Regions from separate parts of the Paenibacillus sp. WC2504 genome, predicted to be linked through region 4. Evidence: riboswitches for the same ligand, from Rfam matches in the RefSeq annotation. Region 4 holds a riboswitch; each other region holds the start of a gene.

Region 1 (7,438 bases), 7.5 Mb from region 4:
TTCCAGGATATGACCGTAGGTATTCTGCTCTCCTACCCCATGGATCGGACGAAACAGCAGGCCAAGGATGAGCTGTATTTGTTAGCGAATGATTTGGGACAAACCATCAGCTCCCTTCTTAAAATGCAAACCACGGTCTGCATGGGCCGTTTAACTGCTAACGTGCAGGACCTGCCACAGCTTTTAGTATTTTTGCGCAGCTCCATCCGCTATCGGGATTTGAAAGTGGACCATCAAGTGCTTGACTTGGAAGAGATGCTGCCGAGCACCAATGACGATGTGCATTATCCGTTTGCCTTGGAAAAAGAGCTGATGCAAGCCCTTCGTATGGGGCAAAGCGAGCAATCATTGAGCTTGATCGAGAGCTTCGTTCATGAGCTTGTACGCCAGTCGAGCAAAGAGAAGATCCTCCAGGAAGGAGCTATGCAGGTTCTGGGCAGTATGCTGCATACTATGCTGGAGTCTGGGTTCAATCCCCATCATTTCTTCGAGGGTTACAACTTGTACGAACAGTTGAACCAGCTTCGGGAGCCTGAGCAGATGGTCCGCTTTTTCCAAACGAAAGTGATCTCGCCTTATATTGAAGGGCTGAATGAATACCAGGACATCCATATGAAGCGCCTGGTGGAGCGTGTTACGGATCGGATTCAGGAGCGTTTTATGAACAGCGACATCTCCCTAGAGGAATGTGCGGACGCTTTTAATACAACGACCTATGCGCTAAGTAAAGCATTCAAGCAAATCAATGGCGTGAATTTCATCGACTATTTGATCACCCTGCGTATGGATAAAGCGAAGAAACTGCTCGTCGAGTCTGATTTAAAGGTGAACGAGATTGCGGAGCAAATTGGGTATCAGCCATCGTATTTTATCCGTCTTTTTCGGAAATATGAGAATATGACGCCGGGACAGTATCGGGACCGGATGAAATAAGGGAGGCCTGCCGCTTTTGAAGCGGCGGGTCTCTTTTTTGTGCTGAGATACCGCCCCGCCCTACGTTGTACTTGATACAGTACTGAAGGCGGTTTTACCTCGGAATCGTCATCTTCATTGCATGAAGTAAACTCATTTTGACCTGAATGGTGAATATACCGCTCCTCCCTCTCCAAAACGTTGCACAAAATACAACGAAACTGCGAATTGAGGCCGGACCTCCGTCATTTTGTTGCACTAAGTACACCGTAGAGCATGCTCTTACCTGAGTACTACTGCTCGATGCCCCTTCCTGGCAAATTTGGGGATAACCCTCCCTCTTTTTCGCTGTTAATAACGTTCGAAAAACCTCTTACTTGTGCTGATGTTGATAACGCTGATTTTTTTCTCAGCGGGCAGGAGGTCTATTAACATGTGGATAGGTAGAATAAATTGAATTTTTGCAGGAATTTTCTAGAAATATCAGAAATGTTACAGGTGGCAATTAACAAGCTAATTTGGGTGGGGGAGAAAGTTTTTATGAAAAAAAAGAAACTGATTGTGTCTGTGTTAGCGTTTTTCTGTTTGGCTGGTGTCGTTCATGCAGCGGGCCTTCATGGTGACTACAAGGGGGCTCCAATCGTGAAGGTTTTATTCGGGGGGAAGGAGCTTCAAGCTGAGGATGTGCCTGCTACTATACAAGATGGCAGAACTGTTGTGCCGTTGTACCTATTGAAACAAACCGGGGCATCGGTGACGTGGGATGCTGAGAAGTACACAGTTGATTTTGCATTTCCTCAAGTAAAGGAAGATAACGCAATGAAAGATTTTGCAGCTACTATTCCGTCATTAAATGAGAAAGCTAAAGAATTTCAGGGGAAAAATGTCCAGCTTATCTATAATGAGTATGGCTTATATTTAAAAGTAGATTTAGAAATATCAAATGATACTAGTGCAGATAACGATCATATCATTGCACTCTCCGGTTTTTTGGTTAATTCACCCGTAGATTCAATGATAGTAAGCATTATTTATAATAACTTGGTTACAAACTTTGTTACAGTCAAACGATCAAATGCTGAGGAGTTTAGTAAGAGCAGTAAGGACAACCTATCAGAATACCATTTTATGAAGACTTGGAACTCTCAGCGTGTAGATAATACAACGGATGTATCTGTTCCCAATAAACCTCAACCAACGCCTACACCGCTGCCTGTGTCAAAATCGCCAGTTGCAGGTCCAGCCTGTCAGAGGATTATCGCCCTTTACACAGAGCAGATAAACAATGAAGTAAATCAGTACAACGCAAATCTTGGCAATCATTCTGGTGATATTACTGGCTATGCAGATAAATTAAAAGAAAATATGAAAAAAGCTTTAAAGGAAAACAACTGTCCGGAGGATTGAAAAAAACGCCAGCCAACGGCTTATACCGTTAACTGGCGTTTTGTTGTATACGCGCCCGAGATGATTCGAACATCCGGCCTACAGTTTAGGAAACTGTTGCTCTATCCTGCTGAGCTACGGGCGCATGGCAAAGATTATGATAGCACGAAGCCTTATATGGCGCAACCTTTGAGTGGCAAGATTTAACTACTAGTTGAATTTAGCTAAATGCATCGTGCGTTGGGGAACTACAGGGCACTATTTGAGCCAAAACGAAGACTTCCAGGGTTCAGACGGAACTACAGGACTCTATTTAGCCTAATTAGCCAAGATTTCGGCTAGAAGTGCTAAAATAGCGGATCACAGTTCCCTCTCCTCGCTGAAGTGCTTAATATCCGGCGAATAGGGGATCATAGTACCCTTTCGCATATCAATGCGAGGCGTCCACTTACGAAGGAAGCTAACGCTCGCACCCAGCGCGCCAATGCCTAACGTCGAACGCGAACGGCTATTCCTTCCCGCGCAGCTTGCGGAAAAACTGCGTCAGCATCGTCGCGCACTCCTCTTGCAGCACGCCGCTGACCACATCGACCCGGTGGTTGAACCGGTCCTCCTGCAGCAAGTTCATCAACGTTCCCGCGCAGCCGGCCTTGGGATCGGTTGTGCCGTAGATCACCTGTGGAACGCGTGCCTGAACAATCGCTCCTGCACACATCGGGCAAGGCTCCAGCGTGACGTAGAGCTTGCAGTCGAGCAAGCGCCACGCTTGCAAATGCTCACTGGCTTGCTTAATAGCGATCATTTCAGCGTGAGCAAGCGGATCCAGCGTCGTTTCACGAAGATTGTAGCCGCGGCCGATAATTTCCCCTTGATGTACAACAACGGCACCAATCGGCACCTCACGAATGGCTTCGGCTTTACGTGCTTCCTCTATGGCCGCTTTCATCCATGGGATATGTTCACTATATTCATCCACAGGGGGACACCTCACTAAAAATAATCTTATCCACATGTGAACAAAGGATCGAACAAATATTCGTTGTTAACAACCTGTGGATAACAATGTGTATAACTCAAAAAGTTGTGGATATTTATTTCTTTTAACATTCATACAACAAATACCAGATGTATGCAAGAGAATTAGTTGATAATAGGGAAATCCATCCGTATAATGAAAGATAACTTAGGTCTTTTAGACCATATAACACGATATTGTACGACAAAGCATGACAATTCATTTGCAAGGTTCGATAATGGCAAACTTGCCGAAAGGTAAGGACGCAAAGCCGAGGGTCTACGGTTCCTATGGAACTACGACAGCCTGGTTACCGAAAATCGATGCTTTTTTAGGTTGAGGTAATAGGCTGTTCCCGGCGCAGGGGCAGTCTATTTTTTTATTGGAACGCGGGGAGGGTTGATCGACAAAGTGGTTAGCAAACAAAAATCTGCTAAGTTTTATGGCAGCAAGGAAGGGTACGACGCTGATGTAATGATTGACAGCAAGGCGATGCTGAGCAAGGAAGATTTCGTAGCCACTGGCGTGTTGACCTATGCACTAGGTGACATCATTGAAGTGGAGCTTCCGGAATATCATGTTTTTGCGCTGGGAGATAAGTGTAAAATGACGGTGTATACGAAATCCGGGCTGTTTGTTATGGATACCGTGGTTGTGGCCAAGGACCAGGGATCGTTGATTGTTCTGAATCCTCCTGAAAATCGCAGGAAGTTCACGGAAAAGCGGGAGTTCCCTCGCGTTGATGTGAAGAATGAAGGGCTGCTTTTCGCGCTCCAAGACAGAAACAAGAAACTCAAACATCATTTTGAAACACCGATCCGATTCTCTATCAAAAATCTATCTGTTAATGGTTTAGGATTTACGATCAGTGAAAATGCTATGCTAGAAAAAGTCATTCAAAAGAATTCCCAATTGGAAGTGGAGTTAATTTTGGGCTTTTTGGTGCCATGTACAATGGAAATTGTTCGGCAAGAAAAAACGAATGACGGCTACTATTACGGTGCTAGTTTTGTTAGCATCCCAGAAGAGAAAACGAACGCGCTGCGCGGATTTATTTTAAAAAATCAGATTGAAACGTACTACATTCAGAAGCAGGAAAATGAAACAAAAAAAGCACTGGAAAAAAAGTCTGCGGCTAATCAGTAGCCTACAGGCTTTTTTTTGCGTTCCAAGTACTATATAATAAGAAGGATGATTTTCGAAAATTAAGGAGTTGTAACTACGATGGCTTTGAAAGCAGGTATCGTCGGTCTACCGAACGTAGGAAAATCGACATTGTTTAATGCAATTACACAGGCGGGGGCAGAATCTGCAAACTATCCGTTCTGTACGATAGATCCGAATGTTGGGGTAGTTGAAGTACCGGACGAGAGATTGCACAAGCTGGTAGAGATGATTGTCCCTAAGAGCATTGTTCCGACAGCCTTCGAATTCGTTGATATTGCGGGTTTAGTGAAGGGCGCGAGCAAAGGCGAAGGGCTTGGAAATAAATTTTTGGCACACATTCGTGAAGTGGATGCCATTGTGCATGTTGTCCGTTGTTTTGAGGATGATAATATTACGCACGTCTCCGGTAAAGTAGATCCAATTGGCGATATCGAGACGATTAATCTCGAATTGATTTTGGCTGACATTGAGTCCGTTGAGAAAAAGATCGAGCGCTCCCGCAAAAACCTGAAAGGCGGCGACAAGAAAGTTGTTGCTGAGGTTGAGTGTTTGGAACGCATCAAGGAAGCTCTTTATAACGATCTGCCAGCGCGTAGCATTGATTTGAGCGATGATGAGAAGCTGCTCGTTCGCGACCTTCACTTGTTGACAATGAAGCCGGTTCTTTATGCGGCCAACGTGAGTGAAGACGAAGTATCAACTGCGGATGAGAATCCATTCGTCAAAATCGTTCAAGAATACGCGGCGAAAGAAAACAACGAAGTTGTTTCGATCAGCGCGAAGGTGGAATCCGAGATTGCTGAGCTCGAAGATGAAGAAAAAGCAATGTTCCTCGAAGAGTTGGGACTTCAAGAGTCCGGCTTGAATAGATTGATTAAAGCAGCTTATCGCAAACTTGGCTTGTATACGTATTTTACAGCTGGGGTGCAGGAAGTAAGAGCTTGGACGATCCGCAAAGGAACGAAAGCTCCTCAAGCGGCTGGTGTGATTCATACCGATTTCGAGCGTGGATTTATTCGTGCCGAGGTTGTATCTTATACGGATTTGGTAACAGCTGGCTCCATGAATGGTGCGAAAGAAAAAGGGCAAGTACGCCTGGAAGGTAAAGAGTACGTGGTGAATGACGGCGACGTTATGCATTTCCGATTTAATGTTTAATGAATAAAAAATAAAGAAAGGAGTGATCCGTTATGTTGGATCGACTTCAGTCCATTGTGGACCGCTATGATAAATTAAGTGAGCTACTGTGTGACCCGGATGTGACGAGTGACACCAAGAAGCTTAGAGAGTATTCGAAGGAACAATCTGATCTTCAGGAAGCCTACGATGCTTATAATGAATATAAGAGCGTAAGCGAGCAGCTGGCAGACGCGAAAGCGATGCAGAACGAGAAGCTGGATGATGAAATGCGTGAAATGGTGAAAATGGAGATCGAAGAGCTTAGCGAGCAATCGGCTAATCTGGAAGAACAACTCAGAATCCTTATGATGCCAAAAGATCCGAATGATGACAAAAACGTCATCGTTGAAATCCGTGGAGCGGCAGGCGGCGATGAGGCAGCGCTGTTCGCGGGCGATCTTTACCGTATGTATACCCGCTATGCAGACGCGCAAGGATGGAGAACGGAAATTCTCGATGCTTCCGTGAACGATTTGGGCGGATTCAAAGAGATTATTTTCATGATCACAGGAAAAGGCGCTTTTAGTAAGCTGAAGTTTGAGAGCGGGGCGCACCGTGTACAGCGTATTCCAGTAACAGAATCAGGCGGACGTATTCATACTTCCACTTCGACAGTTGTTGTCATGCCTGAAGCGGAAGAAGTTGAGATCGTTATTAATGACGCCGATATTCGCGTAGATACATTCTGTTCGAGCGGAGCGGGCGGTCAGTCCGTTAATACGACGAAATCAGCGGTTCGCGTGACGCACGTGCCTACGGGCATTGTGGCAACATGTCAGGACGGCAAATCGCAAAACTCCAATAAGGAGCAAGCGCTTCGCGTATTGCGTGCACGGATTTCCGATAAGATACGTGAGGAAGAGGAAGCGAAATATTCAGGCGAGCGTAAAAGCAAAGTCGGTACAGGTGACCGTTCGGAGCGAATTCGCACGTATAACTTCCCTCAAAGCCGGATTACGGATCACCGGATTGGTTTGACGCTTCACCGACTAGATACAGTGCTTAACGGTGACATGGGAGAAATCGTGTCGGCGCTAACCATTGCCGCGCAGTCGGATGCTTTGGATAATGGGGAGCAGGCAATGTGATGCCGACTGCCTCGATGACGATTAGAGAAGCCTATGTAGAGGCTTCTTCTTTTTTAGGGAAGCTGGGCGTAGCGGAGGCGGCTTCCTGTGTGGAGCTTTTGCTGCAGCATCTTCTGGGCTGCAGCCGGACTGAGCTGCTGTTCCGTTTCCAGGAACAGTTTCCTGCCGAGCTGGAGGGCGCTTGGCGCCAGCTAGTAGAGAGGAAGGCCGCAGGTGAGCCGGTACAGTATGTAATCGGCGAGCAGGATTTCTACGGCCTTACGTTTGCCGTTAGCCCGGCCGTGCTGATTCCGCGGCCGGAGACGGAGCTGCTCGTGGAGGCTTTGCTCCGCGAGGGCTCGCGTCTGTTCCCGCAAGGCGCTCCGCTGCTTGCGGATGTTGGCACCGGGAGCGGCATTATCCCGGTGACGGTGGCTCACGCGCGGGCCGACTGGCGCGTGGCTGCCAGCGACATCTCCGCGGCAGCGCTGGAGATGGCCCGCTCGAACGCGCAGCGCCACGGCGTGGCTGCGCGGGTGGAGTGGCTCGAGGGCGACCTCCTCGAGCCTTATATTGAGCGCCGGATCGCTCCGGATATACTGGTGTCTAACCCACCGTATATCCCTGATGGCGAGCTCCCGGCGCTGATGCCGGAGGTGCGGCTGTTCGAGCCGCACACGGCTTTGTTCGGCGGTGTCGAGGGACTCGACCT
Region 2 (7,438 bases), 1.3 Mb from region 4:
TACGACCGGACTTATCAATCGTGCTCTCAGGGTGAAAAGCAAAAACTATTAATTGCACGCGCGTTGATGGCCTCCCCTAAGCTGCTGATTCTGGATGAAGCAACGAACGGATTAGACTTCCTTTCTCGGGAAGCATTGCTGTCCAGCATCCAAGAACTAGCCAAGGAACCGGATGCTCCCACCTTAATATTCGTAACTCACCATATTGAAGAAATTCTACCTGTTTTTAATCAAACCTTATTGATTCGTCGTGGTGAGGTATTCGCAAAAGGGCTGTCGCGCCATGTATTGACAAGTGAAGGTTTGTCCTCTTTCTTTGAGACGGAGGTTGAAGTGAAATGGCAGCGAGAACGCCCATGGCTTTCGATTCCTGCCAGTGATCAGTGATGCGTGAACGTTCTAAGGGCACTTTCGATATAGAAGTGCTTAATTCTAGGCCACAAAACATGATTAAAACGGGCTTCCCATGCGGCTTTGGGGAGTCCTTTTTTTATTCGACAAAAACATATAATTAAGGACACGAACTACCGTTTTTCGTGTATAATGAGTTCTTGATCTCATTTCTTAACCTTTGGTAAATTATCAGCGAGAGGAGTTCTGACAGATGAATCGATTACGTGGTTTTCTTGGTTCGTATCATCCGATTGTACATACGTTAATTTTGGGAACGGTCATGGCCAGAGCGGCGTCTTCCATGAGTCTGCCTTTTCTGGCGATTTACTTAGCTAAACATACGTCGATGAGCGCAGTAATGATTGGGGTCGTAATTGGAATGGGAGCCTTGGCAGGAACAGTCGGAGGTTTTATCGGCGGTAATTTATCGGACCGATTCGGCCGACGCATTATCATGCTCGCTGCACTTTTTGGATGGGCGGTTGTGTTTGTAGGTTTTAGTATCGTGAAACTACCGGTTTTGTTCATGATGCTGAACATGCTGAACGGCTTGTGCCGCTCCTTCTACGAACCGGTCTCGCAAGCCTTGATGGCGGATTTGACCGAGCCGGCCAAGCGACTCAGTGTGTTTTCAATGAGATACATGGCCATCAATGTTGGTGTTGCTATAGGACCTTTATTGGGTGCTTTTTTTGCAACAATGGACGGAGCACTGCCGTTTCTACTCACTGGAATCGTATATTTTATCTATGCGGTTACCCTCTACGTTCTCCTTATCGTTTTTGGTATTAAGCAAATAGAAGGGGAGAAGAAACAACCTGTTACGTTTGTCTCTGCATTGCGGGTTATTCAACGTGATGTCACGTTTCGCTATTTTATTCTTGGCGGAATTATAGGGGCTATTGGCTACTCGCAAGTCATGGTGACACTATCGCAATATTTGGAGCAGAACTTCACTGAAGGTGTTAAACTGTTTGCTGTCCTCATGAGTGTCAATGCCATTGTGGTAATTGCGATGCAAATACCGCTTACACGGATTTCTGATAAGTACTCGCCACTTGTAGCGATTATTTTAGGAAATTTGATGTTTGCGTTAGGCGATATCGGTTTTGCATTCTCGCATTCGTTAGTACCCATGATTATTTCCATGGCGATTTTTACACTAGGAGAAATATTGAATTACCCCGCGGCCAACATGCTGATTGATAAGCTGGCACCGGAACATATGCGCGGTACTTATTTTGGTGCACAAACGTTAACCAACGTAGGTCATTTTATGGGACCTTGGGTTGGCGGCTTTCTGCTCGTAGCGTATGGGGGCACTGCACTTTATCTGGTCATCGCCTTTGTAACCCTTGCGGGATCTCTCTTTTATTGGAAAGGTGCCAATAATCTACAAGCACTGCCCAAAAATAGGTCGAAAAAAGAAGTTTTTTGATAAATAATGCAAAATTAGTTCTTGCGAACTATACGATTTCAAAAGAACTTCCCTTATTCTTGAGAGTGTAGTTATTTCTTGTAAAAGACTTCACAACACATCTCGACAATGGCAAAACTGACGAAAGTCAGTGACGCAAAGCTACAGGGGCTACCTTGTTCATGAATCGGACTCGTTGCCAGCCAGCTGCCGAACGATTGGGTATTCAACTTAGATCCCCTCCGATCGGTACACTATGGTGGGGTTTTTCTCTGTCATAACTTTCATAAACTATGGATAAAAGGAGGACCAAGCAGCATGCAGTCTGATTTACATGAAGAGCAAAAAGTAACATCACTTTGCGGCAATCATGTTGCCCGTTTGGTGCCATCCTCGGATGGACCAAAGCTATTGATTAATTTAGAAGAGTACGCGCTTAATGAATCTTGCTGGGATGTTGAAATGTTTCAGGGGAGAAGCAACAGCATTTTGATTTTCTATTGGAAAGGTGAAGTTAAGCTTTCTGTGAAAATGCCTCCGATGCCGCAAATTGAAGCATTTATGACTAGACTCTACCAAATTTTAACTTCCAAATTAAGAACGGTTCAGCCCATATAGGCGAACTGTTTTTTTTTATCCCAAAAGCTCTAATGACAAAATGATTGTCACAAATCGACAGGTACTGATATAATGATACACATATTCATACATAGTTCTTAAGTACTAACTTCGTAGGGGGATTTGCGCTATGCGATTAATTACGCGTTCGGATTTTGACGGTTTAGTATGCGCAATGCTTTTCAAAAAGCTAAACATGGTCGATGAAATGAAATTCGTTCATCCCAAAGATATGCAGGATGGTCTGATCGAGGTTACCGAGAACGATATTTTGGCGAATGTGCCTTATGTTGCAGGTTGCGGATTATGGTTTGACCATCATTCCAGTGAACTTGAGCGGATGGGTGAGAAAGTAGCTTTCAAAGGGGAAACCCGTATTGCACCAAGCGCAGCACGCGTCGTATATGATTATTATGGTGGGCAAGAAACCTTTGGTGATATTGATGATATTATGCAAGGCGTAGATAAAGCGGATGCTGCACAATTCAGTAAAGAAGATATTTTGAATCCAACGGGTTGGGATTTATTATCGTTCATCATGGATGCCCGTACGGGTTTAGGACGCTACCGGGACTATCGAATTAGCAATTATCAACTAATGGAAGAGCTTGTGGATCACTGTGCAGTGATGACGGTCGATCAAATTATGGAGCTTCCGGACGTTAAGGAGCGGGTTGAACGGTATTATGAATTGGATGCTCTATACCGTGAAATGCTTGCAAAGCATACATATACAGAAGGAAATGTGATCATTACGGATCTTCGTGATGTGGAAACCATCTATCCTGGTAACCGTTTCATGGTTTACGCGCTTTATCCAGAGCAGAATGTATCCATTTGGATCGTGGACGGACGTAACAAACAAAATTGTGTATTTGCTTGTGGACACAGCATTGTGAACCGCACCTCTCAAACGAACATCGGGACTTTGATGCTCCAAAATGGTGGAGGCGGTCACCACGCAGCAGGTACGTGTCAGGTAGAATATGCGCAAGCAGAGAATATTTTGAAGAAAATTGTTGAAACGATGAGAGCAGACGGATAAAATAAGAATCGAGCCGCAGGATGGGTAATTCCCGGAATGCGGTTTATTTATGGAGTCGGGAGGCATGTTAGTGAAAATCGATCGCATTCATCATGTGGCCATTATTAGCTCGAATTACGAAAAGTCGAAGCATTTCTATGTTGATTTACTAGGAATGACGATCGTAAATGAGTTGTACCGGGCAGAACGTGATTCCTACAAGCTGGATTTGCGCATAGGAGAAACAGAGCAGCAGATTGAGTTGTTTTCGTTCCCTAATCCACCCTTAAGAGTGGATAGACCGGAAGCGCGAGGACTTCGACACTTGGCATTTGTAGTTGGAAATATGGACGAAAGCGTCAAGGAACTAGAGAGCAAGGGAATTGCGGTTGAACCGGTACGAATTGATCCCATAACAGGTGATCGGTATACGTTTTTTGCAGACCCAGATGGACTCCCGTTAGAGTTGGTGGAACATGCCGAACGATGATTTATCAAAAAATGAGCAAAAAACAAAATTAGGATTTGCAATAGGATGCCTATGGAGTATTCTGCTGTCTATTCCGCTTTGGGCCATAATCATATGGCTATCGATGAAAAAATAAATCCCTCAAACGCTCGACTGAACAGGGTCGGATTAGCGGTTGGGGGATTTTTTTTGTTGGCTATTGGTGGTATAAAACTAGTAAACGTTGATGCGTCGTATAATTCCGTTTAGGCTGTCATAAATCACGATGTTACCACGATGATCGATAGTAAAAAGGAAACTGCCCTTGAAGCTTAAAGCGCCAGGACCATTAACTTGATCGGTAATGGATTTACCATCAATGATTTTATCATTTTCGGCGGGCTGCTCATAGGTTTGTGTTTTCGGATCATATAAACCCTTGTTATAGGTCAAAAGAGCAACATTAGTGTACTCATCCATTTTACCAGCAACATCAACTTGATAAACCTTAGTAGTATCTGAAATGTAGAAATATCCATTCCTCGATGAGGCTCCTGTTATTTGATCCAAATTAACACTCGCTACCTCAGTAATAGTGCCGTCCAAGTTAACCTTGCTGATTTTTTTATTCGTTTTATCAAGGAGATACATTTTCCCGTCTGTGTTTAAAGAAACGTAACTTGCCTTCTTATCAGGTAGGAGTCCAATTACTTTACTCTCGTTCGGTACCTGAAAGTCGAATACTTTCCCCAAAAATACATTGCTGTAGTAAAAGTGATCTTGATCTAAAAACGAGATAAAATTGTTTTCTTCATTCATGGAACTTTCTAAATTAAAAGTTACCATTTTAACTTCTGGGAGTATCTCATAAATAATCACAGCTTCTTCGACAAAGGGTCTCGCAGCATGTGCCATCAAATACAATTTGTCAGTTAAACTATCGTAATACAGTTTTTTAGGTGTGATATTTTGATATGATACACGTTGCACAGCACCTTTTGAATCTTTATACTGCACGTCAAATTTACTATCTATAAAGGTTGTGTGCTGTATATTTTTTCCATCGTCATTATTTTGATTATAGGATAAAATCCCGTAAGGGTAGGATTGGCTTTTGACGTCATAATCTATCATATATACATTGCTGCTCGAGTCTGAAATAATATCGTATATTTTTACATTACTTCTTTCTGTAATTGGTCGTTCTATCGATAAATTATCTACAGTTGGCTTGTCTCGTTTTTCATTTACAGGTGCAGGTTGAATGAGATTATTAGTGATTGTAATCATTTGCGTTGTACCATCGAACGAAACAGTCTGATCCATATTTTCAGCAATAAAGCGGAGAGGGACCATAGTCGTATCATTGAGTATTGTAGCAGGCTGCTCCAATGAAGTAGAAGCACCGTTAATCACGGCATCTTTACTGTCGATTGCGAGAGATATCTTGGTTTTGGCTGTAGTCAGTGTAATGATCCGTGCAGCGTCATCCCATTGGACAGTAACTCCCAGAGTCTCAGCAATAAAACGAAGCGGCACCATGGTCACGCTGTTCATTAAAATAGGCGGGACTGGCAGTGTTTGAGTTTGACCATTAACGGTAACAATTTGCTCATTCAGTTTAAGCTTTAGCTCATGCTGATACTTAGTAGCTGATGAGTCTTGTGCAAAAGCAGGTTGAATAGATAGAAAAATACAGCTGATGCTTAGTGTTAGAAGCTTTGCGATTTTTTGATGAAACACGGTTATCTTCCTCGTTTTCAATGATTTAAAAGCGGAGATTCCACTTTATGAATAATGTATATTCAACATATTGTTACATTTTCCTCTTTCCATTAACAGCCTTGGACATGAAAAACTGAGGGGGATAAACGAACTGTATGGTTAGTTCGTCTAATAGAAGAGATCGAAAGTAGATGAAGGTAGTAAAATCAGACAACAAAATTGAACTCTTATACTCATGTGGCATTAATGTAATAACTTTATAATAAAATTTAGCATATAAAACTTAACGATCCCTGTTGTATGAGGTCCCAATTTTGGTGAGGAGGATGCGCTTGGAAGGATATTTAATGTACTGCCTCTACCTAGTTTTAGTTCTATTTATTTGCTATTTCATCTACGCAATGGCTAAAAATTGAGCGGATAAGTTATCCTCTTAATCTAAATTTGAGAATCCTGCAAATAAGTGACATGCATGTTGAAAGATTAAGAATTAGTCCCTCCAGAATAGCCGCTATCATTAATGATGAAAAACCGGATTATATATTTATTACGGGTGATTTTACCAAATACCGAAAAATGCTTCCTAGACTAGAAGAGTACCTAAGAGCAATGGCGATTTGTAACGTGCCCATTTATTGCGTTCTTGGAAACCATGATTATCAACAGAAAAATGTCAAAGATCTTATCAAGCTTTTAAGAAAGTACGGGCTTCATTTGTTAAGGAATGAGTCGATTCATCTAGAACGATTTGAACTAATTGGTATTGATGATTTCGATTCTGGTAAAAGTGACATTGAGGCTGCTCTTCGAACTGTCGATGATCGCAGAGCGAAACTCATTATTACCCACGATCCTAATGTAGTCCTCCATTTAAAAAAAAGCTATGATTATTTAATGGCTGGACATCTCCATGGTAAACAATTTAATATTCCATTTTTCTTTCATATCAAAAACGCAGGTAAGCTGCCTAGAATGGGGATTTACAAGGGATTACATAAACATCAATATGGGGCTTACTACATATCTAAAGGTATTGGGCAAACAGGGGTCAATGCCAGATTGTTTGTCAGAAGCGAAGTAACCATGCATTATTTATAAAATGACTGAGGGAGTTGAGATCTAAAGGTCTCAACTCCCTCTGTTCATTTCGTGCGTTGCGTTACTACTCCATGTAAACTGAGCTAACGGACACCAGCGCCGTTATTGCGCTGATATTCCTATGATTTCGCGCCTAACGGACATCAGCGCTCTTATTTGCCCATCATGCGGCCAAATTGCCTGCAAAATAGGCAAATAGCAGCGCTGGGGTCCGTTAGAAATCTAAATCGGCGATTTCACGCCGAATAAAGGCTCCTGTGTCCGTTAGCGTAAGTGCTGGCGGGACAGCTCGAACTTTGACTTTAACACGGGTTTATGGAGTACACATAAGAGCCATCTATAAACAAAGGCAGCTAAGACGTAAAGTCTCAGCTGCCTCTTTTTCGTGCTGCCTACGTTCCTGTCTACGCGGAGGAAAAGGCCCAAGATACTGATACAGGATGACAGGTTATATATTGATGTTTATTACTTATCCTCTTCGTCTAATTTGTAAGAATAAACACGAAAAATGATGATTTTTGTAGAAATCTGTTTAAGTCTATTCTAAGGTGTGTTAGACTTGGAAGGGGATGGAAGAGATTGGATGATTGGAATGAAAACGTGAAGTATACATAAGTTGTAGTTATTTGAATTCATACCTAGTTTAATAAGTGTTTGTTAATAATTTCAGATGCGTGAAGCAATGGAGGAACGAATGTTAAGCAATACGTTTTAT
Region 3 (7,438 bases), 820 kb from region 4:
GTAATGGATTTGCTCCAAAATCGACGCGACGATTAACGGCCATTCGTCCTCGGAACCGTCCAGCACTTTCAAGGCGAAGGCCAGCTTTTCTTTTTTTAGCCCGAAGCAATAGACGCCTTTGGCCCCACCTTTCGCTACAATATTCGGATCCATGAGTAGAGCCGAACAAATGCGATCAGAACCAGCTACCATCTCATAGTGCTCATTCATGAGCCCCACCATCTTCTCGACAGCCGTACGAATAGCTGCATCCTCTATAAGTTCCGGGCAGGCCAACTTCAGAAAAGCAGTTGCTAAATTTTTCAAAGGAATGGCAAACACGGGGAACCCGCAGCCATCAGTGCCAAGCTGGATCTCGTCAATCGCACATTCGGATAGATACGAGAGCGTTTCCAATATCTCTAGCTGCGCCGGGTGCTGAGGCTCGTAATAGGTCTCCAAGGGATATCCCATCATTTTACACAGTGCTAGAATCCCCAGATGTTTGCCGGAGCAATTATGATAAATTGAACGCTTAGGCGCTTGATGGCGAAGCAAATCCTCTGTCGCGTAGACGCTAAGCGGGTAAGTCGGGTGGCAGACAAGCCCGTCTTCCGTCACACCAATTTTTCTCAACATGGACTCTAGCGCATCTACATGAAAAGGCTCGGCGCGATGAGAGCCCATCATGATGGCCGTTTCCTTACCGGTTAATCCGAAGTGGACATCAGCGCCATGGCGCAGCACGGGAATTGCTTGAAATGGCTTGCCAGCAGATCTTAAGAACGTGACAGCATTCGTATCACCGACAACATACTTCACATCCCCTGTATAAGAAACTCCGCAAATGTGCCCCCGATGCACGCATTCGAGCGTGTCTCCGCGATACTCTTCCAGCAATACTTGATCCATATGACTTCCTCCTAAGTTACATTTCATGATCCAAACGCTGCTGCAGCGCAAGGGTTGCCGCTCCGATCATCACGGCATTACTATGCAATTTGGAACTAACCAGCTTATAGGTTCCATTAAATGGTCCCCATATAAATTGATTTATTTTTTGTTTCACAGTTTCAAGCATTTCTGCATGCTGCTCAATCAAATGCCCACCGAGAATGATCGTGTCCGGGTTATACATGCACACAACATTGCTGACGGTAATTGCAATATACGTGCAGGCACGGTCAATAATTTGCACAGCCCATGTCTCGTTATTATGAGCACTGTCAAAAATCTCCTTAATGCTGGTTACAGACTTAACTTTATTGGCTTCCTGAATGATGGTGAAGTCAGCAATATACGTTTGCAGACAACCACGTTTCCCGCACTCGCATAGCATGCCATTCGGGTCAACGGTTGAATGACCGATCTCACCCGCGATATTCGATTCTCCCCGGTAAACCGTACCATCAATGACGAGCGCAGAACCGACTCCGCTGCCAAAACCAAGCAATACCGCTCTTTTGGATCCTTTAACGAAACCGTAGTATGTTTCACCCAGCGCCTTGACTTTCAGGTCATTATCGATAACCGTCGGAATATTAAGATTTGACTCTACCAAAGCAGCGAAATGGACATTCTCCCATCCTAATTGCGATGAGAAAATAATCGTCCCCTTATCCGTATCGATGATTCCCGGAACGCCAATTCCGATTCCGATGATTTTAGAAATAACAATCTCATTGCGTTCAATAAGCTCTTGAATGTGCTCGGAAAGCTCACGCGCCACCTTTACCGCTTCATCCAAGTGATAAAGCCTCGTTATTGTATTCTCAGCAATCATGTGACCGTCAAAGTCGACGATCCCTATTTTGATTACTCCTTTATCCATTTCGACACCGATTGTGAGCACGGAACCGGCATCAATATCCAGCATCGTCGCTTTTCTTCCTACACCTGAAGAGTATTGCTCCGTCTCCTTGACCAGGCCGATTTGACAAAGATCGTTGACGATACGACCTACAGAAGTGGCGCTCATCGAGGTGAGCTTAGCAATCTTCGCTCTGGATATAGGGCGGCTGCTCTTAATGAGGTCGAGCACCATATTCTTATTTTTCTTCTTAATAAACTCCTGATCATGCTTGCTAATATCCATTTCTTTACCACCTTTTAATTACTCCACTGGTGTTATTAATTAAATAAAAAAAATGACGAAGATACATGTAATTATGTAAAATAAGTAGTTATATCAAAGAATACGTTAGTAATTAATTCCTCGGTGTTAATAATACGATATTATCAGGAGATTTATAACCTGTCAAGAAATTTTGATTTTCGTGTTATGTAATATAACATATGACCATTAAAATCATCTAAATCTTGGGATGACTTCTGAATTCAACCTCAGAATATTGTTATTATATGTGACACGATTAATATCTTTTAATGGAACAGTCCAACAAACAAGGGAAAAACCGAGGACTCTCCTGAGAGAACTTCCTCGGTTGTAATGTTCGTGTTAGATCCCAGGATAGCCTGGGGGATATGGATAGTAGGGATTAGGCGGGTAGGGATAAGGATACGGATATGGGTACGGATATGGATATGGGTAGTAAGAATCAGCCGCACTGTATACAAGTGGAGCTACTAGCCACGGAAGTGCATTAAAGCCACCGCCAGGGAAGAAACCGCCATGAAAGCCATGGCCGAATCCAGGTCCGAAGCCCGGTCCATGGCCAATGCCGTGCCCGATGCCGCCGATACCTCCAATACCGCCGACATGTCCTGGGCCACCGATTCCACCATGTCCGATGCCTCCGCCATGTAAACCGCCACCAACTGGCGGACGAAATTCAAGTTCTTCCTGATTCGTCATTAAAGGATCACTCACATTCTTGTGTAGTTGAAATGCCTAATACACTGTATGTGTAAATGCCTAGTTGGTGATTAGTTTACTGAAATTGGGCGAAAATAAAACCGGACACATCCATATGGATGAGCCCGGTTTAGAGGATTAATTGCTGATAATTTCATTTTTAGCGTCTTCTTTGATTTGATTATACTGTTCTTTGTAAGTATTGATGATGCTTGTATCATACCCATTGTCCGTTAGCTTCGTGTCTAAATCATTCATGAGCCGATTAAACGTTGCATCGGTTTCAGCAATTTTATTCAATGCCTCTGCAATTAAATTCTTATCTTGCGTGTTTTTATATTGATTATATAAAGATGTCAGTTCTTCTTTACTTTTTGCTTGAAGCTGTCTGAGCTGAGCTTCCGTCTCGGATTTGAGTGCATCCAAAGATGGTTTTGTTATATTTCCACCTCCGCTGCCGCCAGTCCCACCACCACCAATCGCGCCTCCACCTCCAGCTGCTGGAGCTTGAGGATCCGGTTTAGGAGTTTCAGGAACCTTAATCTCAGGATCTTTAACATCAGGAGTAGTCACAGCTGAAACCGTGTAAGTTTCTGGATCCCAACTAATCGTTTTGCCAACAGACTCAGAGAAAAAACGCATAGGCACATATAGACTACCGTCGACGATGTAACCAGGTAAATCATCAGAAGGGCTCTTCGCGACACCATCGAAAATAAAGGCAACCTTCTCTTTGTACACATTTAACTTGCTAGAGACTAACTTGGATTTATCTATCTTCTCATTGCTTTTTGAATAAACCTGTGTGTTGAGCTTGTACTCTTTAATGTTAACTTTGTCTGCTTCTTTAGGTTCGGAAATCGTTACTGTGTATGTATCTGCATCCCATTTCACTGCTTTATCCAAAGAATAAGAAATGAACCTGATCGGGACATAAGTACTACCTTCATAGATAAAACCCATTTGACCTTCCGGCGGCGCGTACTCCTTACCGTCGAACTTGAAATGCATAGGGATTTGATAGACATCCACGTCTACGGGGGTCTGTGAGGCAGATGCTCCAGTACTTATTCCCAATAATAGAGCTAATGATAATCCTGCTGCTGTTGTGTAATGTTTTTTCACTTTCATATAATAGACACCTCGTATAGTTATTTGGTTGTAGTGACTTACCCAACTTTTATTTCAGCATTTGAAGACTTGGAATAGGCGGCAATATTCAGCAATCAGCAACAATAGTAACAATAGACCATATTACCCATTTAAAAACATAACTGCTAAACCGTTTTCCCCTCCCTGCCTATCAAATTAAAAGACTCCATGTTATAAATACACTTTTTTAAAAAAACACTTGTTAATTTAACAGGGAAATAACAACAATGTTGAGAATAAGAAATTAACTATTTACAAAGTCCAAGTACTATAACTCTCTTTAAATTTGTAATGTCTAAACAGCTGTATTAATCCTAAACAAAGAGGTGCTGCATTTTGATTAATGACATGGATGAAAACAAAAATAATCGTATTTTTATGTTTAAAGGTTGTTTATGGGGATTGCTTATTATGATCCCATTTTGGAGTGTAGTTATCTATTTCATAATAAAGTACTTGTAAGTGCTAGTATCTTAGTGCCTTAAATAAAAAAAGCACCCAAAAAGGTGCTCTAATCTTTCTTTTTATGTTAAACAAACCTGTCCAATAACTTCATTTCCTTTTTCAAAGCGCTGGGCATCGTCATTCAAGAAAGTGGATACTGCGTTTTGAGAAATCTCATTCGTAAACATAGTCTCAGCCATCTCGTCTGCTCGTTTTGCAACAGTACATATACTAAAATAAAAAATACACCCCACAATCCAAAAAATAGTCAATATGATTAGCCAAATCATACTCTTCTCTACCTCCTAATAGTTTGTTCCACATAAGAATCAGACGGAGGCCGTATTCGGCAGCTGGCTGACATACTGATTATTTTCTCAGCTTAGTCCCTCTAGCTTTGCGTCACTGACTTTCATCAATTTTGCCATTGTCTTACGATTTATGTGATTGTCGTTTATAGGATTATTTTAGCAAACGATACAGATGCGACATCTGCCATCCGAACCATTATTCGGATCAACACTTAGGTATAACGAACTATATTTCGCTATTTTTCGCCTTTCGTACCGTTTGACATATATGTGACACAGACAAATACAGCAGGATACCAAATATAGCACCCACTGCGTCTAAAACGACATCTGCCGGTTTAGAGCTTCGATCCTTAATAAAACTTTGGTGGAATTCATCCGATACTGCGTATACCGTGCATAATAACACAGAAATGAGAAAGTTCCTGCCAAAACCGCATCGCAAAAATACATGGAGTAAGCGGGCAATTAGCCCTCCGAGTACTCCATATATGAATAGATGAGCAAATTTACGTACTAAAAATTCCACGAAACTGCTTGCACTACTCGTTTTTAGACTTATTGTCTCAGCACCATAATTAATACTAGTACCCAAAAAATGTTCGTTTATCGTTTTTTCAGATATTTTCTTTTTAATCCACGGTTTAAGATCCTGCATTTGATGAGTCTGAGAAGAGAGTCCATAAATCAAGCCAAGCAATATTAAAATTGGGAGCACATACAATAGAAACTTAAGAATGTTTGATTTCTTTATCATGATGTATCACCCACAGGTTCCGTATAAACTCTCTAACCTATTTACTTGATAAAGCTTTTTCAATTTGACCAATTGCACTGCCTTGCGCCGCTTGCTTCATAGAATAATAGGATTGCTTCCAGTCATCAATCTCTCCAGAGCTTACTCCTGCTTTCGCTGCATCCGAAAGTATCCCATTAAAGTTAGTATCACACTTCGACTCCGCATCCACAAACTTTTGCATAAACATGCTTTGCAGCTCTTTAAGCCCAAGATCTTTCTTTCCTTTCTTTGCACTCACTATACCGGAGACAAGATTGTTGATATTGCCTTGGCAGCTGGTTTTTAATGAATCTAGCTTGGCAGTGTAGACCGCGATAAGTGATGGGTCAGATTTTTGGTCAGATGGTGTAGAAGACGGCTGGACTTGACTTGGCAGCTGTTCTTCATCTGCATGTTCAACATTCTCTTGTTTATTGTTCTGCTCTTGAACTTGCTGGCTATCCAGTGACTTTTCCTTATTTTTTAACTCAGCGAGAATTTTCTTGCGTTCTTCTGTGTCATACACGCCAATTAACTCAATTGGATAACTAGGGTCAAGGATTTTTAACTCCTTACCGTAGGGCATAGTAATTGCTCGCAGTGACTCTATTTCTTCCGTTGAAAGTTTAGAAAGAAGTAAGTCGCGAATTTTTTGTTTCTCATTATTGGAAAGCTTATCACTGGCCTGACCAGTCAAGTAGTATACTTCTTTCAAACTAAGACCTGACTTTAGTAAGATAGCCGCTGCATCCAAAGCATCTTGAGATTGAATTGGTTTGGTAGCAAATTCATTCGCTTTGTCAACAGGGGATGAAATGAAAGAAGGAAGAGTTGTGGAATTTGTTTTGCTACTATCTTCTCCCCCCTCTCGCTTTTCTTCAACGACATCTTTACTAACAGTTGCGTGCCGCTTCAACACATCTTCCACTTGGATAGAATGAATTTTGTAATATATATATCCTATTGCCACAAACAATATGATAGATACCGAACTAACTATCCATATAGTCCATCGAATCCAAGGTTTTAAATTTCTCACAATAGGTACATCCTCATTTCTTGCAGTTCTAACATAGTATCAATTTTCACTTTATTTTCACATCAGACATACACAGGCTTCCTTTTCAGCGCCTGGTTGGCTATTTTCAGTAAATACTTACCATATTCATTTTTCATCATAGGTTCCGCCAAATTTAAAAGCTGCTCCCGTGATATATATCCTCTGTTAAAAGCAATCTCCTCAAGACAAGCTATTTTTAGACTTTGTCTCTTCTCTATGGTCTCAATAAACTGTGAAGCTTTTAGTAGGGATTCATGTGTGCCAGAGTCCAGCCAGGAATACCCTCTGCCAAGAATCTCAACATTTAACAGTTCTAGATGTAAATACTCTTTATTAATATCGGTAATTTCAAGTTCACCACGATCGGAAGGTCTGATTCTTTTGGCAATCTCAACAACCTTATTATCATAGAAGTAAAGTCCAGTGACTGCATAATTCGAGCGAGGTATATTTGGCTTCTCCTCAATTGATATAGCCTTTCCTCTTTCATCAAAATCAACGACACCGAATCGCTCTGGATCATTCACATAATAACCGAACACTGTCGCTCCACTGCTCCGCTCAGCCACCTTTTGAAGCATTTCTGTGAGGCCATGGCCATAGAACAGATTATCTCCTAAGATTAATGCTACAGAATCATCACCAATAAATTCTTCGGCAATAATAAAAGCTTGTGCAATCCCATCCGGAGAAAGTTGAACTGAGTAGGAAAGAGAAATACCGATATCCTTACCATCCCCCAATAATTGTTTGAATCTAGGCGTGTCCTCTGGAGTAGATATGATGAGAATGTCTTTGATTCCAGCTAACATCAAAACAGATAATGGGTAATAAATCATAGGCTTATCATATATAGGAAGCAACTGCTTCGATATCGTTTTAGTTAGTGGATATAATCT
Region 4 (7,438 bases):
CAACCTCTGAGACAAATCGTGGACCAATTTACTTCTGTTAAAACTCTCGAAGAAATATATGAACTTAAAATTGAATACAATAAGTTACTTAAACAAGCAATTAATCGTCAGCTAAGATGAGTCACCAGATTTAAACATATTTCTTAAAAATATAGTAAATATATTCAATTAATAAGTAAAAGTTACCTCGAAAAGTCCATTGGATTCATGAGTAAAGTCAATTTACTACTTAGAACAAAATTATGACCAATCCAGGATCATATATAATGAAAGACCATCCCGACTGGGAAGAATAGCGGAGAAGGTGCCGAGGCACCTCTTTCTTCGCTATTGGGGAATTTGTATCATACAAAATGCAAATATGTATGGTTCGAATTGACGACATAAGCTGTAATTAATTATTTGTTACAGTGGCTGATCTCTAAATTAATAGAAGGAGCAACTGTCAGTCAGGCAGCCGTTGCGGTTTATAAAATTTTCCATATCGGACTTCCTCCACATAATGGTAAATGGTACAATTAAAAATGATCCTATCTTTTTTTCAAAGGGAGGGGAGATTTTCATAGAGATAGTAATAGGTTAATTGATAGCAAATCTGTTTAAGTTGGTGATATCCTATGAGCCAGAGATTTTATCCCATTTATAAGGCAGTTATGGAAGGACGTGATCCCGAATCTACGTTGTGGAATGAGTTTTGTTTGCATTGCCGGTTTGAGGCTTTTCGGAGATTTAATTTTCATAAGTTTTCTGACATTGTTAATCCTCATTTACTTGACCGCATCGTGCATGAACTAATAGGTGAACTTTACTTTGCTGTACAACGCTTCGACCCGAATAGGAGTACTTTTAAAACGTATGTTAATGGCATTATTGATCACATGGTTTTAAATGAAGCAAAACAGTACATGAGGCGTAAACGGCATAAGGAACTTGAAATACACCAGTTTTCAGAAAAGCTGGCGGCCCCCAATGGTGACCCGGAGGAAGTAATAATTCTAGAAGAGACAATAACTGAGCTTTATCAAATGTTTCAGCAACTTACTACTCAGCAATATCAAGTATGTAAGCTTCGATATGTAGATGGTTTTTCAACGGAAGAGACTGCTCTAAGTTTAGGTATAACTAAAGAAAGGGTTAGTAACCGGTTGGAAAAGGCAAAAAAGAAATTAGAAAAAATACATAATAGACATTATTCGGCTTATTAATAACATTGGAAATAATAAATGCGGAAGGGCTCTCTAACCAGAGCCTTCCCTCAGCATAATTATATATAGCATATGACAGAACTTATTATGTGTAATTAATCTAAGATACTAGGTGATCTATGATGATAAACAAGAAAATAGAAATGTATAAAGAGATTTTGTTTGATAGACCCTTGATTGGAAATGAATATATACAAGACATTAAATACTATAAAAACAATAGAACAATTAAAACTCTTGAACAGAGTAATAATGAAGGTAAAGGTTGGTGTCTTGACCGTAAAGTAATTAGTTTTGGTGAGTATTTAAGTGCCTATATATCCGAAAAAAATATTACAATTACACAATTTGCAGATCAGTTACTTCTTAATACAAATCAATTAATTCAAATTCTAGATGATGAAATACTGCCATGGGAAATAGATATTAATATTCATAAAAGAATTAGGGATCTATGTAATTTTGATAAACTCAATATAATGGAAATTATTGAAAACCAATCTTTAGATTATTGTTATATTATGAATCGAACACAGAATACTCCACTCTTTGGACTTAGGGAAAGAGAAAGGGACTTGAAAGAAGAGGAAACTATTGAATTATTATTTGCTGAAATTATTGAGAGTAATATAGAAAGTACCGAAAGACGAAAAAAGAAATTTTTGTATGAGTTTAAGGCATTGTAAGGGTATAAATAGAGCAGATCCATTAATTGGATCTGTTTTATTTTTATAATAATATTTAATTTCTGGGGAGATTTGATTGGGTTTTCTAATAAGTATAGTGAAAGGAAGAGGGCAACCATAGGTGATTGAAAATGTGCGTCTTCAGTCAAAATCAAAATAGGAGGTTTATGAACATGATCTTAACAACATTACTAATTTTAATTTCTGCTGTCTCAGTTGCTTTAGCCACAGTTATATTTTGGGATGAAATCAAAACTTGGCTTAAAAGTATTACTAGAAAATTGGAGACCCTTTTAAAGGCAGTGTTTATAGGAATTCAAGCATTTATCATGCAGACAAAAGAATCATATATACAAATGATGAAAGTCTATGGTCAGAATGAAAGAGGCCAATGGCATTTAGCAGAGGCAAGCAGAACCGTTCCTGAATCAGAGGTGCCAACTGAAATTCTCGAAAAGGTACAACTGATGTACGAAAAGACGGATATTAACAGGGAGTTGGGAAGAGAGTTGAAATTGTATTTATGAGGAAATTGTAGTCCTCTTACTGAGTAGTATTTAAGGCCTATTTCTCATAAAGAGATACATCAAATTTTGTAATATTAAGTTGACTGAGTGTTGCTTTAGGCCTATACTAACTCAATAAGATTATGACTTTTGCTACTAGATAATAGCAAACTTATTGAAAAATAAGGACGCAAAGCTTTGGGCCTAAGGATGGTGAATAAATCTATGGCGGCTAGGTTGTCTAAAGTGGTGTGCCGGGCGGCAAACTCATCACTTATCTGGATGCGATGGTTTTTTTATTGCCCAAATTACCCAAAGTTATCTAGAAATAATGATTTATGGTTATTAAGTTAATGCTGATCTTAATGTATAGAGAATAATGTAGTTTTCTATCATTCTCTATGGATTCCCGTATTCTTAGTAAGATTCGCTAATCTATTTGAAAGGAAAATGATAACTTTGGCTCTTATTCCGATATCTCCAACTTCCGCAGGTATGCCCCTTTCTTCTAGGCAGCCGGAGGCAACGGCTCAAAAACAAGAGAATGTAACCTTGATCCATCCTTCGTTCACACCACAAATCCCCAAATATCGTCTTGACGAAGTGATCTTGCCGGAAAAGACATTAAATTCTATCAAGAATGCTCTCGCAATTAGGACAATGAGTGAAAAAGTGTTCAACGAATGGGGGTTATCCGAAACTCACAATCATTCTCGCAAAGTAGGGATTAATCTATACGGTCCACCAGGAACTGGTAAAACAATGGTAGCCCACGCTATTGCACATGAGATGAACAAAAAGTTAATGATAATTAATTACGCGGATATTGAATCAAAGTATGTGGGAGACACGCCTAAGAATTTAACGGAGGCATTCCGTATCGCAACAGAGACTGAAAGCATCCTATTTTTCGATGAAGCGGATGCGATTTTAAGTAGGCGAGTCACCAATATGAACAATGCAACCGACACAAGTGTTAATCAGACACGTTCCGTTATGCTGACATTGTTAAACGACTATCAGGGTGTTATTTTATTTGCAACCAATAATATAACCAATTATGATCCTGCATTTATGAGAAGGATTGTGGCTCACATACAATTTGAACTACCTGACCTTGACTGTCGTGTACGGATCCTGAGAAGTTTGATTCCAGCTAAAATGCCTACGGATGTTAACGTCTCCGAGCTGGCGTCAGAATACGATCAAGTGTCAGGGAGTGATATATCTAATGCTATCCTTATGGCTGCCTTTGCAGCCGCGAGGTTAAATGAACATCAGGTGAGTCACCGACATTTTAGGGCGGCGCTCGAGGACATTAAAAAGAGTCTTGCAGCCAATAAAGGCCCTGAAGTCATTCACTTTGAAAGCAAGCCTGTTAGCGAGGAGTTTGTAAAATCGCAGTTAGGCAGCACTATTACTGGAGGTTAGATTGTTATGATTCTTACAACGCTATTGATCGCAGCAGCTGCCGTTTTGGCTGTGGGTGTTATCGCATCATTTTGGGACGAAATTAAGAATTGGTTTCAGGGCCTGATGAAAAAAGTAAAGATGGCTATAAAAGCCGTTGTCATAGGATTTGAAGCATTTATGAAGCGGACAAAAGAAGCCTATATCCAGATGGCTAAGGCTTACCAGAAGGATGAAAAAGGACAATGGCATGTAACGACGGAGACGAGAAAAGTGCCTGAATCAGAAGTGCCGCCGGAAATTCGTGCGAAAGCACATCAAATGAATAAAGAGATTAACATTACGAGTGACTTGGAAAAAGAATTGAAATTGTATTTGTAAAAAGAGGGTGTCTGGATGGCGAATTACTCCAATAGAGATACGTTTGACCGTTTGCTCTCCTTAGAATGGGAAATGATTCGAAAAGAGCAATCAGATAGAGGAAGAATTCCTCTTAATAAACCGTCGTTGAATAGAATGGTTGAGAGGTATAGCACGCAAATTGATCGAATTATCACCCAAAGCATAAAGCATGAGGGGCTTTCCTTTGTTAGCGGTAAGTTCACAATCGAGATTATCGGTTCAACAGATTATTTTAGAGTTGCTATTGAGGCCTATTTTCTAAAAGAAGATAAAGACTGGGTACTTAAGACGCATACAAGCGACCAGCATATTGGCATACTGGCACCCGGAAGTATCGCTAAATTAAGAGAACTGAAAGAGATGGCATTCGAAATAACGAATCCATTACAACACTAGTAATTAATTTGTGGAAGGAAGGATAGAGAAATGGAAGACCGTTGGATCATTGCCAGTGGAATTATTATATCTGTTGCAGCTACAGTTATATATAGTGCTGTGAGAAAGCGAAATAAACCTATGCTATTAAACGATTTAATAGATAGCTACTCTGAAGCATGCGACGAAATAATTTTGCAAGAGTTGGGAAAAGGTGGACTCCGGTATGTTTCAGGGCGTCTAACGATTGCCTTGGCAGAGCAAGATAAGCAGATTCTAGTGAATTCGGAGTATTACTTCCAGAACGATCAAAACGAATGGGTCAGAAAAACGAATAATGAACAGTTTAACGTAAGCTATCTTACATCGCAATCTTTGGATGAGCTCCGAACAAAAGGCGAACTCATCTTTGAAATTGCAATGCCCGCAGAAGCTTCACCCGTTACCGCCTAGAAAAGGAGAATGATGGAATGGAACCGGTGACGTCAACGGCCGCTGTAATTGCTGCTGAAAAGGTGGCTGAAACCACAGCCATACAGGAGTGGGCATCACATGCCTTTGAATTGAGCAGAAAGATGACCGATGGCATAGGGGTATCTGAAATTCAGTTCAATGAAAAAACAGTCGATACATTAAATCAACTGCTAGATCAAGATCGATACAAGAAGCTAGCTGAATTCAGAGAAACCTCCATTCAAAATCCAGAGGCAGCAAGAGCTTTGTTCAATAACGTGCAAATTAAAGGCCAGATGGGAGAAAGCGTCATGGAAGCTCAACTATCCCCTTACGGCGAAGTGAAGACACAAGTACCGGTGCAATTGGAAGCGGCTACAACCTCGAATAAAGTAGACCTTGTTCTCACAGAATCGAACGCTAATTTGAAGCAGGTTGAAATAAACTTGGCAGATAATCATCTATTTCTCGACAACAATTATGACATCATTAAAGGGGATTCTGCCTCGTTCGAAGTGAAGAATGGAGGGCTCCCGTATCTTCGTCAGGAGCTGCTTAGCGGGGAGCTACAACAACAGATAGCGGCAGGCAAAAGTATTGCGGATCAATCCTATGTTGTGATAAGCGAAGATACGGCAAAATCGTTAATGGCCAATCCTACAATGGGAACGGAAATTGTACAAAGCATTCAAGACGCTGGAGGCCGTCTCATCGTTGGACTACCGGAACAAGCCGTTCAACAGGCAATTTTCTTAAGTTAGGGGATGAATTAATCGTGTCGATAAACGAAGGTATGGTCGTTCTGGCGTTACGTACTCAAGATTCAGTATTAAGGGACCAATTTTCCCGATATTCCTGCTATATATCGGACTCAACGCTCAAGGATTTAAATTTTCTCGAAAAGGTTGAGCTATTACGAGCAGCAGCTTCTTTAAAGCGGGATATTGAACTAAGAATAGCCAAGCTTAACTTGATTGGGGACAACCAAATAGAATATTTGCCTGGTAGTTTATTTGATATGATCAAGGATGATAAGATTCAGCTATTGTTAATGAATGGTTTATACGAAAAAAAACAGCTGGAAGAGCTTCTTGGAACTTTTAATGCTACTTTACCGTCTGAACTTGCCGGCGCTTTTAACCGCTTGTTTCATTCTATATCTGCCCGAGAATACATATTTTTATGGAACATGGGGGTAATAGAGGCGGATGACCTTTTACAAAATAAATGAAGTAGACTTCTCTGAAGAAAAAGAAAGCTATTTTGTATTTCAAGTACAGCAGGAATTAGAAGTGAAACTAAACTCTGGATTTTCCACGGCGAGGGAGATTTTGGAATGTTTACATACCCAACTTAAGCAGGATAAAAATGTTTTTATCCAGATAGAGTATCGTAATGAACAACTAAGCTACTTTTTGTTGTCGGAGGAGCAGGGATTTCAACAGATTTTGGAAAGTTGTACTACACGATGCAACTGGATCAAAGAACAGATGGAAGTAGATGTGGCATTCGCTAAGGAAAAAGTCACACTTCGAGGTTGTGCAAGTCCGCTGGTTTTAAAGGACCGGGATGAAAATTTGATCGATGAATTGATCCGTTTGTCCAACCATGAGTCCTTCCTTATTCAGGTAAAATTAAGTGTTGCGGGGTCTGAGCAGATGAGCCAGCAGATGGCTTTATTAGAAGGACAAATTAACCGTATCTCCAAGGAAGCAGAAAAACAAGTGGGTGAGCAGGGACATTTTGGCGAAAATTTCATGAAAATGATTGTAGGTGGTGAAAATTTATCTTACCAGCTTACCAATGTAACAGCCAAACAGCAACAGGAGATATTAGAAAACCACTTATATACGCTTAATAGTCAGGGAAGTATCTTCTCTTCTGCTGTATTTAACATTTATGGAGGTAAGAATACAGCCTCTGCGATTGCTGCGCATATGGAGCAGTTTTCAAAACGATCCGGTTCATTAAGCTTGTACCGTTTGCGTAAGGAGAGTCAATTCTCTCATGACTATTTGAACTTCGCTAGTGTCAATAATATAGCAGCTCTGTTAGCTTTACCTATGAGGGCTACCCCCGGACTGAAACGTACAATTCGAGTACCATTTGGGGCAGAAGTCACAGAGAGTAAAGATAATCAAGTTGGCTTAGGGAGATTAATGACATCTTACCAAACGAATGTTCCTGTGAATATTCCATTAAAAGATCTTACAAGTCATATATTCGTATCAGGTGTCACCGGTAGTGGTAAGACAAGCACGGTGAAGAGTTTGCTAACCCAGGCCTTTCAGAAAAAAGTGCCTTTCCTTGTGCTTGAGCCGGCCAAGACGGAGTATAAGTATTTGGATATACAAATTCCTGTGCTACAGCGGTTTACTTTAGGAATTGAGGGAAGCCACAG

The links. Region 4 has a riboswitch for cyclic di-GMP ahead of ACUN27_RS34790 (ATP-binding protein). Riboswitches for the same ligand answer to the same signal wherever they lie in the genome.
Region 1: linked by a shared signal. The riboswitch ahead of ACUN27_RS00410 (PilZ domain-containing protein) and the one ahead of ACUN27_RS34790 (ATP-binding protein) in region 4 are both predicted to bind cyclic di-GMP.
Region 2: linked by a shared signal. The riboswitch ahead of ACUN27_RS28290 (hypothetical protein) and the one ahead of ACUN27_RS34790 (ATP-binding protein) in region 4 are both predicted to bind cyclic di-GMP.
Region 3: linked by a shared signal. The riboswitch ahead of ACUN27_RS30595 (hypothetical protein) and the one ahead of ACUN27_RS34790 (ATP-binding protein) in region 4 are both predicted to bind cyclic di-GMP.

The regions. Positions count from the first base shown of each region.
Region 1 is NZ_JBQZFH010000001.1:86,530-93,967, reverse strand. Features, by position in the region: gene ACUN27_RS00430 (AraC family transcriptional regulator) at 1-933, shown strand, start outside; gene ACUN27_RS00425 (stalk domain-containing protein) at 1,453-2,319, shown strand; tRNA gene ACUN27_RS00420 (tRNA-Arg) at 2,370-2,443, opposite strand; gene tadA (tRNA adenosine(34) deaminase TadA) at 2,807-3,310, opposite strand; cyclic di-GMP riboswitch class I at 3,544-3,631, shown strand; gene ACUN27_RS00410 (PilZ domain-containing protein) at 3,725-4,459, shown strand; gene ychF (redox-regulated ATPase YchF) at 4,538-5,638, shown strand; gene prfA (peptide chain release factor 1) at 5,671-6,747, shown strand; gene prmC (peptide chain release factor N(5)-glutamine methyltransferase) at 6,762-7,438, shown strand, end outside.
Region 2 is NZ_JBQZFH010000001.1:6,269,960-6,277,397, reverse strand. Features, by position in the region: gene ACUN27_RS28300 (ABC transporter ATP-binding protein) at 1-387, shown strand, start outside; gene ACUN27_RS28295 (MDR family MFS transporter) at 605-1,831, shown strand; cyclic di-GMP riboswitch class I at 1,932-2,025, shown strand; gene ACUN27_RS28290 (hypothetical protein) at 2,129-2,428, shown strand; gene ACUN27_RS28285 (exopolyphosphatase) at 2,559-3,473, shown strand; gene gloA2 (SMU1112c/YaeR family gloxylase I-like metalloprotein) at 3,544-3,942, shown strand; gene ACUN27_RS28275 (stalk domain-containing protein) at 4,135-5,643, opposite strand; gene ACUN27_RS28270 (metallophosphoesterase) at 6,013-6,723, shown strand; gene ACUN27_RS28265 (DUF2920 family protein) at 7,418-7,438, shown strand, end outside.
Region 3 is NZ_JBQZFH010000001.1:6,762,143-6,769,580, forward strand. Features, by position in the region: gene ACUN27_RS30575 (asparaginase) at 1-891, opposite strand, end outside; gene ACUN27_RS30580 (ROK family protein) at 908-2,074, opposite strand; gene ACUN27_RS30585 (hypothetical protein) at 2,438-2,809, opposite strand; gene ACUN27_RS30590 (copper amine oxidase N-terminal domain-containing protein) at 2,933-3,925, opposite strand; gene ACUN27_RS30595 (hypothetical protein) at 4,471-4,680, opposite strand; cyclic di-GMP riboswitch class I at 4,736-4,826, opposite strand; gene ACUN27_RS30600 (VanZ family protein) at 4,928-5,458, opposite strand; gene ACUN27_RS30605 (hypothetical protein) at 5,496-6,518, opposite strand; gene rfbA (glucose-1-phosphate thymidylyltransferase RfbA) at 6,581-7,438, opposite strand, start outside.
Region 4 is NZ_JBQZFH010000001.1:7,585,204-7,592,641, reverse strand. Features, by position in the region: gene ACUN27_RS34810 (hypothetical protein) at 1-120, shown strand, start outside; gene ACUN27_RS34805 (sigma-70 family RNA polymerase sigma factor) at 654-1,205, shown strand; gene ACUN27_RS34800 (hypothetical protein) at 1,328-1,891, shown strand; gene ACUN27_RS34795 (hypothetical protein) at 2,065-2,418, shown strand; cyclic di-GMP riboswitch class I at 2,553-2,642, shown strand; gene ACUN27_RS34790 (ATP-binding protein) at 2,857-3,828, shown strand; gene ACUN27_RS34785 (hypothetical protein) at 3,835-4,188, shown strand; gene ACUN27_RS34780 (hypothetical protein) at 4,204-4,605, shown strand; gene ACUN27_RS34775 (hypothetical protein) at 4,636-5,037, shown strand; gene ACUN27_RS34770 (hypothetical protein) at 5,055-5,798, shown strand; gene ACUN27_RS34765 (hypothetical protein) at 5,813-6,268, shown strand; gene ACUN27_RS34760 (ATP-binding protein) at 6,246-7,438, shown strand, end outside.